Regions from separate parts of the Streptomyces sp. NPDC029014 genome, predicted to be linked through region 3. Evidence: riboswitches for the same ligand, from Rfam matches in the RefSeq annotation. Region 3 holds a riboswitch; each other region holds the start of a gene.
The links. A riboswitch is a leader RNA that binds a small molecule or an ion and turns the genes downstream of it on or off. The one in region 3 is predicted to bind cyclic di-AMP.
Positions count from the first base shown of each region.

Region 1: another riboswitch for cyclic di-AMP. It lies ahead of ACZ4VL_RS33180 (transglycosylase family protein); the one in region 3 lies ahead of ACZ4VL_RS33015 (M23 family metallopeptidase).
Region 2: another riboswitch for cyclic di-AMP. It lies ahead of ACZ4VL_RS24170 (M23 family metallopeptidase); the one in region 3 lies ahead of ACZ4VL_RS33015 (M23 family metallopeptidase).

Region 1 is NZ_JBVHVT010000085.1:24,520-28,370, forward strand. Features, by position in the region: gene eno (phosphopyruvate hydratase) at 1-1,033, opposite strand, end outside; gene ACZ4VL_RS33180 (transglycosylase family protein) at 1,341-2,054, opposite strand; cyclic di-AMP (ydaO/yuaA leader) riboswitch at 2,057-2,224, opposite strand; gene ACZ4VL_RS33185 (transglycosylase family protein) at 2,501-3,547, opposite strand; gene ACZ4VL_RS33190 (cytochrome P450 family protein) at 3,650-3,851, opposite strand, start outside.
Region 2 is NZ_JBVHVT010000045.1:18,427-22,277, reverse strand. Features, by position in the region: gene ACZ4VL_RS24175 (SGNH/GDSL hydrolase family protein) at 1-689, opposite strand, end outside; gene ACZ4VL_RS24170 (M23 family metallopeptidase) at 870-1,859, opposite strand; cyclic di-AMP (ydaO/yuaA leader) riboswitch at 1,862-2,066, opposite strand; gene ACZ4VL_RS24165 (tyrosine-protein phosphatase) at 2,378-3,196, shown strand; gene ACZ4VL_RS24160 (aspartate aminotransferase family protein) at 3,279-3,851, opposite strand, start outside.
Region 3 is NZ_JBVHVT010000084.1:21,415-25,265, forward strand. Features, by position in the region: gene ACZ4VL_RS33010 (GntR family transcriptional regulator) at 1-557, opposite strand, end outside; gene ACZ4VL_RS33015 (M23 family metallopeptidase) at 840-1,637, opposite strand; cyclic di-AMP (ydaO/yuaA leader) riboswitch at 1,651-1,806, opposite strand; gene ACZ4VL_RS33020 (M16 family metallopeptidase) at 2,022-3,389, opposite strand; gene ACZ4VL_RS33025 (M16 family metallopeptidase) at 3,410-3,851, opposite strand, start outside.

The DNA.
Region 1 (3,851 bases), on a different contig from region 3:
TCAGCGAACCGATCTGGTTCACCTTGACGAGCAGGGCGTTCGCGGAGCCCTCCTCGATACCGCGGGCCAGACGCTCGGGGTTGGTGACGAAGAGGTCGTCGCCGACGATCTGGACCTTGGCGCCCAGCTTGTCGGTGATGGTCTTCCAGCCGGCCCAGTCGTCCTCGAACAGCGGGTCCTCGATGGAGACCAGCGGGTACGCCTCGACGAGCTCCGCGTAGTACTCGGTCATCTCGGCGGCCGAGCGGGACTGGCCCTCGAACTCGTACTTGCCGTCCTTGTAGAACTCGGACGCGGCGACGTCGAGCGCGAGCGCGATGTCCTTGCCCGGGGTGTAACCGGCCTGCTTGATGGCCTCGACGATGAGGTCGAGCGCGGCGCGGTTGGACTCCAGGTTCGGGGCGAAGCCGCCCTCGTCGCCCAGGCCGGTGGACAGGCCCTTGGTGTGCAGGACCTTCTTGAGGGTGTGGTAGACCTCGGCGCCCCAGCGCAGGGCCTCGGAGAAGGACTCGGCGCCGATCGGCGCGATCATGAACTCCTGGATGTCCACGTTGGAGTCGGCGTGCGAGCCGCCGTTCAGGATGTTCATCATCGGAACGGGCAGCAGGTGCGCGTTCGGGCCGCCGAGGTAGCGGAAGAGCGGGAGGTCGGAGGCCTCGGACGCGGCGTGCGCGACGGCGAGGGAGACGCCCAGGATGGCGTTGGCGCCGAGCGAGCCCTTGTTGTCGGTGGCGTCCAGGTCGAACATGGCCTGGTCGATCAGGCGCTGCTCGGTGGCGTCGTAGCCGACGAGCTCCGGGCCGATCTGCTCGATGACCGCGAGGACGGCCTTCTCCACGCCCTTGCCCATGTAGCGGTTCGGGTCGCCGTCGCGGAGCTCAATGGCCTCGAAGGCACCGGTGGAGGCGCCGGACGGAACGGCAGCACGGCCGGTGCTGCCGTCGTCGAGGCCCACCTCGACCTCGACCGTGGGGTTGCCTCGGGAGTCCAGGATTTCCCGGGCTACGACGACGTCGATGGACGGCACGAGCATCTCCTTCTGGGATGTGACGCTGGGTGTGCGGTGGCGGGTCAGGCCGTGGCCGGCCTTGCCGCCTAGAGCCTAACCGGCTCCGGGCCGTCGGCTGGCCGACCGCCCGGACCCTGGGACGAAAAAGGGCCCGAATACCCCGCTTCCGGGACATACGGACCCTCATTCGGGCCGCCTCCGACCGCTGTCGGGGGCACACGCACCACCGCCCGGCGCGTGGGGGGATACGCGCCGGGCGGTGTGCTTCACACGTGCGGTGACCGTCCGCGGAAGTCCGCGCGGGTCACGCACGCGGGGCTTCGCGGGATGTTCAGCCGAGCTTCAGCTTCTGGCCCGGGAAGATCAGGTCGGCGTCGGAGACGATGTCCTTGTTGAGCTCGAAGAGCTTCTCCCAGCCGCCCTTGACGTTGTGGGCCTCGGCGATGGTGCCGAGGGTGTCGCCGGCCTTGACCTCGTAGGAGCCGTTGCCGGTCTTCGGGGCGGGGGCCTCGGAGCGCTCGGACCGGGTCGTGGGGACCTCGGTGCGGGAGGTCTCCTTCTTGGTCTCGGTCTTCTTCGGCTGGGTCTTCTTGGTCGTCTCGGTCTTCGGAGTCGACTTGGTGGTGGTGCTGTTGGTGGTGGTCGAACCGCCGCCGGAGTAGGCCGAGTTGGACAGGCCCTTGCCGCAGACCGGCCAGGCACCCTTGCCCTGGCCCTTGAGGACCTTCTCCGCGACGGCTATCTGCTGCGCCTTGGAGGCCTGGTTGGCCTGCGGGGCGTACGACTTGCCGCCGTAGCCGGCCCAGGTGGAGGCCGAGAACTGCAGGCCGCCGTAGTAGCCGTTACCGGTGTTGATGGACCAGTTGCCGCCGGACTCGCACTGCGCGACGCGGTCCCACTCCGAGGACGTGGCGGCGGAGGCGGTGCCCGCGGCCATGAGGGGCGCGGCGACGGCGACACCCGCGACGCCGGCGAGGGTCACGATGCGGGTGGTCCGCTCGATGGCGGTGGCGCGACGGTGCTTGCCCTTGCCCGAAAGCAGCATGGAGTTCTCCTCACCGACGCCTGCGAGGTGAGCTGTCGGGTTCGGGCGGATGAGTGCCCGGCCGCGCTGTGACGCGCTGCTTCACCCCAAGCCGGTCCGCGCCGTCTTTCAACGGCCCTTCCCGGCACCTACGTTGGTTCCCCCGCTCCTGCCTTCGGCGCTTGACGCGACGTGTGTTCCCTCCGCCCGCCGGCAGGATTCGGCGATGCGGTCGAAGGGGCCCGCGGTGGCGAGCGGTTCAGACCGTAGACATGACTCTCCCCGATGTTCAACGAGGAACATCGGGGAGAGAAGGCCCCTACTTGCGCTGCTTTTCGGGGTGTTTGCGCAGGTGGGGGCGGGGTTCGCCCAAGCCTTCAGGTGGGACACGCCAGTTGACCGGAAGAGATGCATGTCTCATTTGAACGAACCGGACATTCAACGCTTTCCGGGTGTCCCAACTGCCCCTATTGCTCGTTTAGATCCAGATTCTGCCCCGGCTTGATCAGGTTGGCGTCACCACCGATGACCTGCTCGTTGGCCTTGTACAGCGCCCCCCAGCCGCCCTTCACGCCCTTGGTGTTCGCGATGGTCGCCAGGCTGTCGCCCTCCTTGACCGTGTACGAGGCCGGCGAGGCCTCGACGGCCGCCGCACCACGGTGCTTGCCGGTGCCGAGGGTGCTCGGGACGGCTCCCGGGTCGGTCGAGGCGCCCGGTGCGCCCGGCGTGCCGGGTGCCGACGGGGCGGAGGGGTTCGCCGGATCGGCCGGGTTGCCGCCCGGGTTGCCGCCCGGGTTCGGGGACCCCGGGGTACCGGGCGCGGAGGCGTCCGGGGTGCCGGGGGTGCCCGGCGCGGTCGGGGTGGGCGTGACCGGGTTGGCGCTCGGGTCGCCGGGGAAGACCGGCGGGACCGTCGGGGCCGTGGTGGTCCCGTCCGGGTCGGGCATGACGGGCAGCCCGGTGGACGGACCCGCGGGTGCGGGCGGGAGCGTGTAGTCCGGCGCCGGGGTCGGGGCGCCGTAGTCCGTGGCCCGGTTGCCGGAGCCGCTCTTGGGCACCTCGGAGTCCGGGCGGCTCTGGGACTGGCCGACGGCCCGGTACTGGCCCTTGGCGCCGGGGTCCACGTCCGCGGCGGGGGCCTCCTTGGACAGCCCGGCCTGGGCGGCGCAGTTCTGCCAGGCCTCGGGGCCCTGGCCGCCGAGCACCCGCTCGGCGACGGCTATCTGCTGGGACCGGCTCGCGAGGTCGGCGCGCTCGGCGAACTCCTCGCCGCCCGCGTTCTTCCACTCCTCCTGGGTGAACTGGAGCCCGCCGTAGGCGCCGCTCCCGGTGTTCGCGCTCCAGGTGCCCCCGCTCTCGCACTCGGCGACCTTGTCCCAGGTGGCGGCTTCCGCTGCGCTCGCACCGGTGGCGGCCAGCAGTGGCATGGCCAGTGCGGAGCCCGTGACTCCGGCGGTGACGACAATCGCGGGTACCTGGCGGGGGCGTCTGTGGCGGCCGTTCCCGGAACGCATGTGCAGCACCTTTCGCATAACGGCTGGGTAACGGCAGAACCTAGCGGCCTTCGAACGATTGTCACAAGTTGAGCAAGAACCTGACTTTCCTTCAGGAAGTGTTCAGATGTTTCGGGGTGTGAATCGGACGGGAAGCGTGCGTAGGCCACGCATGATCAGACCACCGCGCCATCGAAGGTCAGTTGACGGAACCGCAAGTTCCAGATCGGGCAGACGCGTCAGCAAAGTCGCAAGTGCCGTCTGTCCTTCGAGTCGGGCGAGCGGAGCGCCCAGGCAGTAGTGGATCCCGTGCCCGTACCCCAGG
Region 2 (3,851 bases), on a different contig from region 3:
CACTGGATGTTGTCGCGGGTCACGTCCACCGAGCCGCGCGGCTGCTGCGGCGGCCACGGCTGGTCGGGGTCGGCCGGCACGTCGAGCCCGAGCACCTGGGCGGCGCGCAGCGCGACCCGGGTGTGCCCCTCGGGCGAGAGGTGCAGCCGGTCGTGGTCCCAAGCCCGGCGGTCCTGTACGGACTTCAGCGACCAGAGGTCGAGTACGGGGCAGTCGTAGCGGTCCGCGATGGCGCGCACGTGCGCGCTGTACGTGGCGACCTTGCCGCGCAGGTGCTTGAGGACGGGCACGCCGCGGGTGTCGAACCCGGTGGTGATCATGACCTGGCCGACGGAGGCGGTGAGGTCGGCGACGGCGGCCTCGAACCGCTCGGCGACGGCGTCCGGGTCGCTGCCGGGGCGGATGATGTCGTTGCCGCCGGCGCAGAAGCTCACCAGGTCGGGGGCGAGTTCCTTGGCCCGGGGGACCTGCTCGGCCACGATCTGGTCGAGCAGCCGTCCGCGCACGGCGAGGTTCGCGTACCGGAAGTCGCCCTCCGGGCGCTGGTCGGCCAGGAGCACGGCGAACCGGTCGGCCCAGCCGAGGAAGAGCCCGTCGGGCCCCGGGTCCCCCACACCCTCGGTGAAGCTGTCCCCGAGTGCCGCGTACGAGCCGATGGTCCGGTACGTCTGTTCTGTCGTCGCTGTCATCGTCGTCGCTGCCACGGGACCATATCCTTCACCGCGGGACGTGACCTACGCCACCGTAGGAAGGGGTTGACGGACCGTGATCTATACCACCTGGTCGGTGCGGAATAACAGCGCGTGAGGCCGGGACCCCCCTCGGGTCCCGGCCTCACGCGCGTCCGTCACCGCCGGCGGTGCGTGCCGTCAGATGGTCACGCCCTTGGATCGCAGGTAGGCGATCGGGTCGATGTCCGAGCCGTACGAGGGACCGGTGCGGATCTCGAAGTGCAGGTGCGGGCCGGTGGAGTTGCCGGTGGAGCCGGAGAGGCCGACGGTCTGGCCGCCGCTGACGCTCTGACCGACGGAGACGGAGAGCTGGGAGAGGTGGCCGTACTGGGAGTACTTGCCGTCCGCGTGCCGGATGACGACCTCGTTGCCGTACGCGCCCGCCCAGCCGGCGGAGACGACGGTGCCCGCGCCGACCGCCTTGACGGTGGTGCCGGAGCTCGCGATGAAGTCGATGCCCGTGTGGTAGCCGCTGGACCACATGGCGCCGGGGGTCTTGTACTCGGTGGAGATGCCGCCGGAGACGGGTGCCGTGAAGCCTGCCGCGGTGACCGCACCGGAGGCGGCCGCGGCGGCGGAGGCGCCCGCCGTGGACGCGCCCGCCGTGGTCGTGCCGGCGGCCGCGCTCTTCCTGGCCGGCGCGGGGGCGGCGGCCGTCGGGGAACTGGTGGCCGGGGCCTTCTTCTTCGGCTTCGGGGCGGGGGCGGGCCGCTCGGCCGGGGCCTGCACGGGGGCACGGTCGCCGGGGGCGCCGAGGGTCAGCCGCAGGCCGGGGTGGATCAGGGAGGGGTTGTCGCCGACGGCCTCGCGGTTGTCGGCGTAGAGCCGCTGCCAGCCACCCTGGAGGTCGTGGTCGGCGGCGATGACGGAGAGGCAGTCGCCCGTCCGGACCGTGTACACGGCCGGAGAGGCGGAAGCGGGGACGGCGGGGGCGGCGGTGTCGGCCTGCGGGGCCGCCGCCGGGAGCGCGGTGGTCGCCGCGGCCGGGGCGGGGGCGGCCGCGTGGGCGCCGCCGGCGCCGATCAGCGGCAGGGCCAGAGCGGCTCCGCCGGTCCCCGCGACGGCGGCGACGAGACCACGGGCTCTGGTACGGGACTTCGGTCGGCGGTGCTTACCCTTTGCCGGCATGGCGAATTCCTCTCCGGCGCCTGCGAGGTGAGCTGTCGGGTTCGGATTGGAGATGTCCGGCCGTCCGTGGACGTGCAACGCACCCGTGCACGGGAAGTGAACGGAAGACGTACGGCTTCACCCCTAGCCGCCCCGGAGCACAACTCCGGCGCAGCGGCCTACCTGGTTCCCCCGCTCCTGCCGCGCGAGTTCGGTCGAGTTCTTATTCCGGACGGCGGCAGGATTGGGCGGTCCATCCGGATCGATCGCGAAGGTAATCGAGCGGGACCGCACGGAACAAGCCGTGAATTTCCTGACGCATTCACAGGGACGGGACTTCGGGGGAATTCCGGTCACCCTGCGTCCATTCCGCACCGCCAACAACCGTTCCGGCCGGGCCATTCGCTTTTGACGATCAGGCACGCACCGTCACCGTATGATCTGGCTCACGAGGCCTCGCCCGATCTCAACGCCGGCACCGGCAAGTTGGCTCCAAGCGGAGCAATTCGGACACTCGATGACGATGTGGAGGATTTCCCTTGACCCAGCAGATACCGCCCTCCCCGCCGAACGCCCCGCTCCCCGAGCCCGAACTGTCCGGTGTGCGCAACTTCCGCGACGTGGGGGGACTGCCGACCACGGACGGGCGAAGGGTCAGGACGGGACGACTCTTCCGAAGCGGACATCTGGCACATGCCACCGAAACCGATGCAGAGTTCCTCGCATCGCTCGGACTGCACACCGTCTTCGACTTCCGGAACACGGCCGACCAGGCCCTTGAGGGTCCCGACGTCGAGCTCCCCGGGGTGCGCAACGTCAACATCCCGCTGTCCGATCCGGCCGCCGGCAAGGAATTCTGGACCATGGTCCGCGACGGGGATCTGGAGCAGCTCCGCGGGCTCCTCGGCGACGGCCGGGCCTTCGCCCGGATGGTGGACTCGTACCGCTCGATGGTCGTGGACCGCACCGCCGAGCACGGCCGGGTCCTGCACGCCCTCGCCGAGGACAGCCTCCCGGCGCTCATGCACTGCGCCGCCGGCAAGGACCGGGCCGGCCTGTCGATCGCCGTCACCCTGCTCGCCCTGGGCGTGGAGCGCGAGGCGATCGTCGCGGACTACCTGGAGTCGAACGCCCCGCACCGCCGCTACCGGGTCCGCCGCGGCGGCGACGCTCCCCGGCCCCGCTCCCCCGAGGTGACGGAGCTGCTCGCCCCGCTCTTCGACGCCCGCGCCGCGTACCTGACCGCGGCCTTCGACACCATCGACGAGCACTGGGGCGGCGTCGACCGCTACCTGACCGAGGGCCTGGGACTGACCTCCGGGACCCTCGGCCGGCTGCGCGAGCGGCTGCTCGACTAGCTGCTGCCACCCGACCGCCGGCGGGGCTGCCGGCCGCCGGGGCTGCCGGCCGGCGGGGACGGGGGCCGACGGGACGGGGGCGTCAGCCGCCCGCGACGGCCTGCTTGACCAGGGTCCGCCCGAAGTCCCACAGGAGCCCGCCGCCGGCGTGCGCCTCGTCCATGACCGCGCGGAAGGCGGCGACGAACCGGTCGACGTCCGCCTCGTCCACGACCAGCGGCGGGATCAGCTTGATGACCTCCAGGTGGTCCCCGGACACCTGCGTCAGGATCCGGTGCCGTTGGAGCAGCGGCACCACCACCATCTGCGCGAACAGCCCCTTGCGGGCCGCCTGGAGCATGGTCCAGCGGCTGCGCAGTCGCAGCGAGGAGGGCCGGCCGAACTCGATGCCGATCATCAGGCCGCGGCCCCGGACCTCGTGCAGCAGCTCGTACGCGTCCACGAGCGCCGCGAGGCGCCCGCGCAGCAGGTCGCCCATGGCGCGGGCGTTCGCGACGACCGATTCGTCCTCCATGACGGAGAGCACCGCCAGCCCGGCCGCCATCGCCTGGGCGTTGGACCCGAAGCTGGCGGAGTGCACCAGGACCCGGTCCATGGACGAGTAGACCTTCTTGAAGATCCAGTCGCGGCCCAGGGTGGCGCCGACCGGGACGTA
Region 3 (3,851 bases):
TCGGCGTCCCCGCGCGCCACCGCGTCCACGATCGCGCCGTGCTCCGCCCAGCACTCCACCGGCCGGGCCGGCGCCTGCACGACGTACATCCAGGCGACCTTGTGCCGCATCTGGGCCAGCAGCGCGATCAGCCCGGGGCTGGCGGAGGCCTGCGCCAGGGTCTCGTGGAACCAGCTCCCCAGCGCCCGCAGGTCCTCGCCCCGGCCCTGCCTGGCCCGCTCCTGACCCAGTCTGACCAGCCCCCGCAGCACCTTGAGGTGGCCCTCGGTACGCCGGCGGGCGGCCCGCGAGGCCGCCAGCGGCTCCAGCAGCATCCGCAGCTCCAGCAGGTCGGCCGCCTCCTGCTCGGTGGGCTCGGCGACGCAGGCGCCCGCGTGCCGACGGGTGGTCACGAAGCCCTCGGACTCCAGGGTCCGCAGCGCCTCGCGGACCGGGACGCGCGAGACGCCGTAGCGGCGGGCCAGCACCTCCTCGGTCAGCCTGCCGCCCGGTTCGAACGCTCCGGAGACGATGTCGTCGCGGATTGCAGTGCATACCGCGTGCGCGGGAATACGCAAGGCCGGACCTCCGCTTTTTCCGATTGCCGGCGACAAATGCCGTGACCGTACTGGGATCGTACGGTGACTCTATGACAACCGGTGGAATTTTCCGAGCGCGGCCGGAAATCACAGGTATTTACGGCCACGCGCCGCGCCACCCGTCACGACGCCGGCCTCGACGCCCGCGCCGCGCCCCCACAGAGCTCGTCACGGAGCTCGTCACGACGCCGAAGGCCCCGGCTCGGTGAGCCGGGGCCTTCGGGCGGAGCGTGTGCGCGGACGCGTGTCGACGCGCCTCGATCAGACGTCGACGCCGTGCGAGCGCAGGTACGAGATCGGGTCGATGTCCGAGCCGTAGGAGGCGCCGGTGCGGGCCTCGAAGTGCAGGTGCGGGCCGCTGGAGTTGCCGGTGGAGCCCGACAGGCCGATCTGCTGGCCCGGGGTGACCTGCTGGCCGACGGAGACGTTCAGCGAGGACATGTGGCCGTACTGCGTGTAGGTGCCGTCGTTGTGCTTGATGACGACGTTGTTGCCGTAGGCGCCGCCCCAGCCGGCCTCGACCACGGTGCCGGCGCCCACCGCGTGCACCGAGGTGCCGGAGGCGGCGTGGAAGTCGATGCCGGTGTGGCTGCCGGAGGACCACATGCCGCCGCCCGCGCGGTACTGGGTGGAGACGTAGGAGTCGTCGAGCGGGGAGACGAAGGTGTTGAGGCGCTTGCGCTCCTCCTCGCGGGCAGCGCGCTCGGCGGCCTCGCGCTCGGCCTTCGCCTTCTCCTCGGCCTTCTGCTTGGCCTCGGCGGCCCGGGCCTTCGCGTCGGCCTCGGCCTTCTCCTTGGCGGCGGCTGCCTCGGCAGCGGCCTGCTGGGCCTCGGCCTGGGCCTCGACGTCGCCCGCCACGTCCGCGGCGGTGACGACCGCGTTCAGCCCGGTGTCCTCGCCGGAGAAGGCGGTGTTGTCCGAGGCGGCGAACGCCGGGCCCGCGAGGGTGCCCACGACACCGGTGGTCGCGAGGGCCGCCACACCGGCGTAACCGGCGGTCTTGCGGCTCAGACGGCTGGAACCACGGTGCTTACCGGAGGCGCGGCTGCCAAAGGCCATGGAGAGGCTGATCCTTTCCTTCCTTCTCGCCTACCGGGTTAGCTGACGGGTTCGGAGCAGGAAGGTCTCCTACGGGCCCCTCTGGCGAGGCGGCCCGATTCACCCCAGGGACGTGTGGGTCCCCGGCTCCCCAGGCTCGCGCCTGACGGGGACTCGGCGATCGCTGCCCGGTGCCGCGGGTGCGGCTCGTACAACTGACGGACAGCACGGCCGACGCTAGGCGGATCATCAGTCAATCACCAAATGGTCACGGCCTTTTGTTGCGCACGCCACACCGCATAAGCCAATCTCCGGGCCAAACGGACAGAAGGGGCTTCGGCGGACAAGCCGCCGAAGCCCCTTCATTCGCCCGCCGCTCCTACGCCGACGGGCTCTGAACGAACGTCAGTTGGTGACGACCGTGACCTCGCCGATCCCGAGCGCCCGCACCGGCGCCTCGATCTGCGCCGCGTCGCCCACCAGCACCGTGACCAGACGGTCGACGGGGAAGGCCTTCACGACCGCCGTGGTCGCCTCGACCGTCCCGGTCGCGGCCAGCTGCGCGTACAGCCGGGCCTGGTAGTCGTCCGGGAGCTCCTGCTCCACCTGGTCCGCCAGCGTGCCGGAGACGGCCGCGGCCGTCTCGAACTTCAGCGGGGCCACGCCCACCAGGTTCTGCACGGCGACGTCCCGTTCGGCGTCGGTCAGGCCGCCCTCGGCGAGGGTGCGCAGCACCTTCCACAGGTCGTCCAGGGCCGGGCCGGTGTTGGGGGTGTCCACCGAGCCGCTGATGGCGAGCATCGACGCTCCACGGCCGTCGGCCGTGGAGCGCAGCACCTGGCCGAAGGCGCGCACGCCGTAGGTGTAGCCCTTCTCCTCGCGCAGCACCTTGTCCAGGCGCGAGGTGAGGGTGCCGCCCAGGCAGTACGTGCCGAGCACCTGGGCCGCCCAGACGGTCTCGTGCCGGTCCGGCCCGATCCGGCCGATGAGCAGCTGCGTCTGGACCGCTCCGGGCCGGTCGACGATGACCACGCGGCCGGTGTCGTCGGCGGTCACCGCCGGCACCTCCACGGGCCGGCCCGGGGTGCCCGTCCAGGCGCCCAGGGTGTCCGCCAGCACGGCGTCCAGGTCGATGCCGGTCAGGTCGCCGACGACCACCGCGGTGGCGGTGGCGGGGCGCACGTGGGCCTCGTAGAAGGCGCGCACGGCCGCGGAGTCGATCCGGGCCACCGTCTCCTCGGTGCCCTGGCGCGGGCGGGACATCCGCAGGTCGGCCGGGAAGAGCTGGCGGTAGAGCTCCTTGGCGGCGCGGCGCTGCGGGTTGGCCAGCTCGTGCGGGATCTCGTCGAGGCGGTTGCGCACCAGGCGGTCGATCTCGCTGTCGGAGAAGGCGGGCGCCCGCAGGGCCTCCGCGAGCAGGCCCATGGCCTTCGACAGCCTGGAGGCGGGCACCTCCAGCGACACGCGCACGCCCGGGTGGTCGGCGTGCGCGTCGAGGGTGGCGCCGCAGCGCTCCAGCTCGGCGGCGAACTCCTCGGCGGTGTGCTTGTCGGTCCCCTCCGACAGGGCGCGGGCCATGATCGTCGCCACGCCGTCCAGGCCCTTCGGCTCGGCGTCCAGCGGGGCGGTGAGGTTGACCTCGACGGCCACCACCTGCTGGCCCGGCCGGTGGCAGCGCAGCACCGTCAGGCCGTTGGGCAGGGCACCGCGCTCGGGGGCCGGGAAGGCCCACGGCCGGGGCTGCCCGGCCTGGGGGCGCGGGTGGAAGGTCATCGTGACGGCTGCGGTGTCGCTCACTGCTCCGCCCCCTCGTTCTCGTTCTCGGTCGCGTCGGAGTCGTCGGCGCCGTCACCGGCGTCGGCCGCGAGCGGCTCGTACACCAGCACCGCGCGGTTGTCGGGGCGCAGCCGGGCCGCGGCCACGGCCTGCACCTCCTCGGCCGTGATGTCCAGCAGTCGCTGGACGGCGGTCAGGGCCAGCTGCGGGTCGCCGAACAGCACCGCGAAGCGGCACAGTTCGTCGGCGCGGCCGGCCACCGTGCCCAGCCGGTCCAGCCATTCGCGCTCCAGCTGGGCCTGCGCGCGCTCCATCTCCTCGGCGGTCGGGCCCTCGGCGGCGAACCGCGCGAGCTCCTCGTCCACGGCCGCCTCGATGGAGGGCACCTCGACCCCGCTGGAGGTCTTCACGTCCAGCCAGCCCAGCGAGGGCGCGCCGGCCAGCCGGAGCATGCCGAAG